2 regions of the Wukongibacter baidiensis genome follow, and region 2 is predicted to be linked to the other one. Evidence: a T-box and tRNA genes for the amino acid it is inferred to sense, from the RefSeq annotation. Region 2 holds a T-box; the other holds one or more tRNA genes.

Region 1 (3,426 bases), 710 kb from region 2:
GGTTCAAAGATGCAAGGCGGTGGCTTTGAAGATATGCTGTCAAAGTTTATGAAAGACAGCGATGAAAAGTTGAAAACCATGAAGAAGAGTGCCAGCAACAGAAGAGGCAATGGCTTTAATAGAAGTGGTGAATAATTAATAGATAATACCGGGAATTTTTTCCCGGTTTTATATATGTAAACAAGCCGTAAAGGAGAAGTAAATATTATGGAAAAATGTTGTGTCATTGACATTGGGACAAACTCTATAAGAATGCTTACTGCAAAGCTTGAAAATGGATATATAATTGAGAATGAAAAAATCCTTGAAATGACCAGAATAGGTGAAGGGGTAGACAGAACAAAGACATTATCTAAAGAGGCTATAGAGAGAAGTATCGCCGCACTTAAGAAATTTAAAGACAAGGCTTCATGCAATGGAATAGATGACATTAAGATAATCGCAACTAGTGCCGTTAGGGATGCTGTAAATAGAGAAGTCTTTCTAAAAAGAGCTAAAGATGAGCTAGGCTTAGATATTGAAGTGATTAGTGGTGAAAGAGAGGCTGAATTAGGATTTATAGGAGTTATTAATGGAATAGATGAACAGGTAGATAATGTATTAGTTATAGATATTGGTGGGGGAAGTACCGAGTTTGTATTTGGAGATAGTAAGGGTATAAGATTCTCCAAGAGCTTAAATGTTGGAGCTGTTAGAATGACAGATAAGCATATAGACACCGATCCTATTTCTGATATTGAAATGGATAGTTTAGCAGATGATATAAGAAGAATAATAGATGAAATAGTTGGAGACTTACAGAAATTTGAAATAAAAGAGGTTGCAGGGATAGGCGGTACAGCTACATCCTTGGCAGCAATAGCTCAAAGCCTAGAAATTTATGATAGAGAGAAAGTCCATAACTATAATCTAACAATTGAAGAAATAAGTAATATGGTTGATCGTTTTAAGCTCTGCGATAATGATGAGCGTAGAAAGTTTAAAGGACTGCAACCGAAGCGTGCTGATATTATTTTGGCTGGAAGTAAAATTTTATATGAAATACTTACAGCATTAAATATCGAGAAAATAAGAATCAGTGACTTTGATAACCTTGAAGGCTATATTTATTGGGAGAAAGAAAATATAAACAAGAAATAGCCGAGACAGGATATTCCTATATATGGATAAAAAAATATGTAGTCTTTTATTGACAAAGGGTAAAAAATGTTGTATTATATTACTTGTCGCTGATAAAAAATATCCCGCCGGGGTGGCGGAACTGGCAGACGCACAGGACTTAAAATCCTGCGGTCCTTAAAGACCGTACCGGTTCGATTCCGGTCCCCGGCACCATTGTGGCGGCGTAGCTTAGTTGGCTAGAGCGTTCGGTTCATACCCGAAAGGTCGGTGGTTCGAGTCCACTCGCCGCTACCACAAATTAAAACTGGAGATAATGATCAAATCCTAGCATGCTCCAGGCATCTTAATCTAATTAAGGGCGCATAGCTCAGCTGGGAGAGCACCTGCCTTACAAGCAGGGGGTCACAGGTTCAAGTCCTGTTGCGCCCACCAAATTATTTGCCTAGAGGCAAATAATCAAACTTTTAATACGGTCCAGTAGTTCAGTTGGCTAGAACGCTAGCCTGTCACGCTAGAGGTCGAGGGTTCGAGTCCCTTCTGGATCGCCATTATGCTGGTGTAGCTCAATTGGTAGAGCAGCTGACTTGTAATCAGCAGGCTGCGGGTTCGAGTCCCATCATCAGCTCCATTAAGAAAAAGACACGGAAAAGAAAACCGTGTCTTTTTCTTTTACGTTAAAAAGCTATACCTATAACTTTCTACTGATAAAATGACTTCAATCGTCTTTCTTCTATTATTTCCTAGGAAATATGATGTCGAAAATAAAATTTATAAAAGCATACACTTGATTTTGTCTATCGCTGATATAAAATGTCTTAAAGTTTTTGGAATATCTAGAGTCATCTTGACAAATATTTTAGACACCTATTGTTATAATTCTTATTAACAGGGGGTGTTTTTATTATGTTAAAATTAAATACTGGAAATTTAAAAAAGGTAGGTCGAAAATATGGACAAGCTACCCATATAATAAATAGACATTTTATCTTTTTAGCACTAATAGCTTTTTTGTTAGGACGAGCCTCAATTCTCGAAGGGCTAATGCCCTTTGGAGTAGCATTTTTCTCAATAATGATAATAAAGGACAAAAGGAATATTGGATTAGGAGTAATTGTTTTACTTGGAATAATGACAACTGGGCCTGATCAATATAAGTATATGTTTATATTGGGATCTATCGCGCTCCTATTTATGACTGGCATTAGAGGGCTGAACTTTAATATGTTTAAATTAGCTTTTTTAACAGCAATAATTACATTTCTAGCAGGAGCCGGGTACGTATTTTTTACTGATTTTTATTTATATGATTTGTTTATGATTGGATTTGAAGCAATTGTGGTATTTGTTTTTACATATATTTTATCCTATGCCGTTCCTGCGCTTACCAATAACTCAAACAGGAAGGTATTATCTAATGAAGAAGTTATTTGTATTGCCATTGTAGCAGCAGTCGCCGTACTTGGATTATCAGAGGTAAATGTATTTGGATTCTCACTAAAAAATATTATTGGAATGTTATTGACCCTATTTTTTGCCTATAATGGAGGAGCGTCCATAGGAGCAGCTGTAGGGGTAACTATTGGAGTTATAACCAGCATGACCATAACAGGAGCTCCGATTATAATAGGAATATATGCTTTCTCAGGGTTGTTGGCAGGAATCTTTAAAGATATGGGCAAGACAGCATCTGCTTTAGGAATGATATTAGGTAATTCTATATTAACCTTTTATGTTAATGGATCAACTGAGACAATTATACAATTAGAGGAAATATTGATTTCCTTTGCTATTTTCATTGTAACTCCGAAGGCCTTATCTGGTTATATGGCTAAAATCATTAACTCTAAAATAAATACCATTGAAATGGATAGGTTGTACAGCGAAAGAATTAAAAAGTTTACTAATAAGCAATTGAGGGAGTATGCAACAGCGTTTTCAGAGCTAGCTGTGACATATTCTAAAATATCCGAGAAGGAAAAGATTATTGAAAATAATGAAGTTACAAACCTTATCAATGATATAGCTAACTCCATATGTGCAAACTGCAGTATGAAAAGAAGCTGTTGGGATAATTATTTCTATAGTACATATAATGGGATAATGGATGCTATTACAACCCTAGATACCCAAGGAAAACTGCATAAAAATAATTTTCCATCGTATCTAAAAAAGAAATGCCTTAAAGAGGATAAACTTTTAGAAAAAATAAACTCCACCTATGAAATATATAAGGTAGGATACAAATGGAGTAAAAAACTTTTCGAGATGAGACAGCTGGTTTCAGAGCAGTTTAATGGGGTGGCT
Region 2 (3,426 bases):
GTCATCGGTTGTTCTGATAAATATATCATAGGAAATCTCCATTGTCTTCCAAAGATCCTTGATTTCACCTACTATCTTATCTAAGTATTCCTTTGGAGCCACTCCGTGATCCTGAGCTACTCTTTCAATCTTTTGACCGTGCTCATCTGTACCAGTTAAGAACTTTACATCATAGCCAGTAGCCCTTTTAAATCTAGCCATTGCATCGGCAGCTACAGTAGTGTAAGTATGCCCTATATGAAGCTTTGAGCTTGGATAATATATAGGGGTTGTGATATAGTATCTTCCTTTACTCATTTTTACTCCTCCTTGTAATTAAGATTTACTTAGAAATCTCTATAGTTGAAAATTACACATAATATACTGATATTATCTATATTTAGGTTATAGTTTCACCTATATCTCATATTAATAATCATTTCTTACTCTGTTTATAATATTAATCTACTCTATCTTCCTAGTTTTTCAATCTCTTCTTCTATTCTTTTCTTATCAATTCTTTCAAATAAAACTTCTACATCATTTACATTAGCGCGCTTAGGCACCAAGACATTGTTCCAGCAATATTCATCAATATCTAAAAATCCCTTAATCTTTTCACAAGCAAATGGTACGAATGGATATAATAAATTTGAAAGGTTAGCGATAATCTGAACACATGTATATAGTGTATTGTTGCAACCATTAGTATCTTCCTTCACTTGTATCCAGGGTTTTTGTATATCAAAATATTTATTGGCATTCCTAATAAATGCAAAAACACTCTCTAAAGCACTTCTTAATTCTCCATGCTCTATTTTTTCTCCTACCAAATCATATAGATCATTAAGTTCTTCTTGTATTTTTTCATCCATAATACCTTCAGGAACCTTTCCTCCAAATGATTTATTGATAAACACCAAGGTTCTATTTACAAAGTTTCCAAAGGCCCCCAACAATTCTCCATTATGACTATTAATAAACTCTCTCCATGAAAAATCTGCATCCCTCTTTTCAGGGCCATTAATAGTTAAAAAATATCTTATAGAGTCAGAGTCATAATTTTCTATTATATATGGAACCCATACTGCCCAATTTCTACTGGTAGAAAACTTTTTCCCTTCTAGCGTTAGATACTCACTAGATATAATTTTATCAGGCAAATGTAAATCTTCAATGCCCAATAATAAGGCCGGCCATATTAATGTATGAAATGGAATATTATCTTTGCCATGTACATAATAAGAGGTAACTTTTCCTTTCCAAAACTTCTCCCAGTCCTTATTATTATCATTTGCCCACTCTTTGCTGGCAGATAGATATCCGCAAACTGCTTCTATCCATACGTAGATCTTTTTGTCTTCAAATCCCTTAAGAGGAACATCAATACCTAAATCCAAGTCCCTTGTTGCAGCTCTATCCTTCAATCCCTCGTCTAAATATCTTTTGGTAAACTTAACTGCATTTTCTCTCCAATTTTCACTACTATCTAAATAGTTTTCAAGTTCACTTTGAAATTTAGATAGAGTGAAATAAAAATGCTCTGTCTCTCTTTGTTTCGGCTCACTACCGCATAATTTACATTTCTTGTTATTTAACTCATCGGGATTCAATATACTTCCACAATGGTCACATTGATCTCCTCTAGCTTCTTCTCCACAGTTTGGACAATCACCCTCAACATATCTATCGGGTAAAAATTGACTGCATTCTTCACAGTACACTTGCTCTATGGATTTCTTATAAATGTATCCTTTATTAAATAGTTCTATAAACACTTGTTGAACTACTTGTCTATGAAACTGATTATCTGTTCTACTGTATAAATCATAGGAAAAACCTAATTTTTCAAAGCAATATTTAAATTCATCATGATATCGAGTTGCTATATCTTCTGGGGTCACATTTTCTTGTTTTGCACGGATTGATATAGGAGTTCCATGACAGTCACTCCCTGATACATACAGTACGTCTTCCCCTTTTAATCTAAAATATCTAGCCAATACATCTCCTGCTATTAGCCCAGCAATATGTCCAACATGTAGGGAACCATTAGCATAAGGCCAAGCCCCACCAATAAATATACTCATATTATCTCTTCCCTTCTTAAATATCAAATATTTTAATGTTGGATATCCAGATCGCCCTAACAAAAGGCATATTTTAGCTTAAGCTTTCCTGTTTTATTTTGGCCAAAAATAAAAACCCCGTCCCTAACAAAGGGACGAGGATATCTCGCGCTACCACCCTATTTCATCATTATGTTACCACAATGAACTCGGTAAGTGACTAGTCATCACCTTGCATTTTTAACGGATGCAAACCCGACCTGATCTACTGTAGATATCCACTAAACATAAAGTTGTATATCTAAATTTCAATCAGATAGTTCAGGGGCCATCTTCAGTATACTTTTTAGTACCGGCTTTCACCTTCCCCGGCTCTCTAAGACCAAAACTATATACTTACTCTTCCCATCATTACATTTAATATGATTTTGTAATGCCTATATTATACTATAAAATATATAGAACTATACATATTTTGTCAAGGCATATTGTATGAATTATTTGCTTATTCTCTTCTTAGATAATATGAATCCATCTTAATAGCTTTTTTATTTGGATGAAAATATATATTTTATTCTCGATTTTTCGATATCAATTTACAATTTGCTACATTTCGTGGTATATTTTACTATATATCCATTTTATACTTACTATTAATTTTCATAACAGGGGGACTATTACATGAAAAAATTTACAAAGAAGTATTTCATTATTTTTTTTGCTTTATTAATTATTTCTTCAAGTTTAATAACACTATATGCTTTAGATGCCAATGAAGAAGATGCTGAATATACAAAAAAAGTTCCTATTTTAATGTATCACCATCTTTTAAAGAGCGATGAAAATCCATACAAAGATAATGCTTCTGTTTTATCGGTTGAAGCCTTTGAAGAGCATATGAAGCTTTTACATGATCATAACTTCAATACCATCACTCTTAATGAGCTAGAAAAATTTTTAAATGGCGAGATAAAGCTTAAAAAGAATAGTATCTTAATAACATTTGATGACGGATATAAAAGTAACTATACATATGCATATCCCATTCTAAAAAAATATAACTTCAAAGCATCTATTTTCTTAATTACTTCTTTAATGGAAGATAAAACAACTACTTTTAACCCAAATGCTTTACAATACTTAAGCTGGTCAGAGATGAAAGAAATGGAAAAAGTATTTGAATACGCAAGCCATACCCATGACTTACATAAGTTAAAAGATAATAAGAAAAGCTTTGTAGTGGTACAACCTAAAGAAATTGTTTACGATGATCTTAAAAAATCAAAGGAATTGCTAAATACAACTTCGCTTGCATACCCTTATGGTCAATACAATAGAGAGACCTTTAGAATACTAGAGTCTCTAGGCATTAAAATGG

The links. A T-box is a leader RNA that pairs with one kind of tRNA and senses whether it is charged. The one in region 2 lies ahead of metG (methionine--tRNA ligase), so its partner is inferred to be a tRNA-Met.
Region 1: it encodes a tRNA-Met, which carries the amino acid that the T-box ahead of metG (methionine--tRNA ligase) is inferred to sense. The anticodon was not compared.

What each region holds. Positions count from the first base shown of each region.
Region 1 is NZ_CP138202.1:3,100,998-3,104,423, reverse strand. Features, by position in the region: gene R9X47_RS14125 (S1 RNA-binding domain-containing protein) at 1-135, shown strand, start outside; gene R9X47_RS14120 (Ppx/GppA phosphatase family protein) at 208-1,140, shown strand; tRNA gene R9X47_RS14115 (tRNA-Leu) at 1,247-1,335, shown strand; tRNA gene R9X47_RS14110 (tRNA-Met) at 1,340-1,416, shown strand; tRNA gene R9X47_RS14105 (tRNA-Val) at 1,479-1,554, shown strand; tRNA gene R9X47_RS14100 (tRNA-Asp) at 1,594-1,670, shown strand; tRNA gene R9X47_RS14095 (tRNA-Thr) at 1,675-1,750, shown strand; gene spoIIE (stage II sporulation protein E) at 2,026-3,426, shown strand, end outside.
Region 2 is NZ_CP138202.1:3,808,970-3,812,395, reverse strand. Features, by position in the region: gene metG (methionine--tRNA ligase) at 1-297, opposite strand, end outside; gene metG (methionine--tRNA ligase) at 450-2,069, opposite strand; T-box leader at 2,197-2,469, opposite strand; gene R9X47_RS17210 (polysaccharide deacetylase family protein) at 2,730-3,426, shown strand, end outside.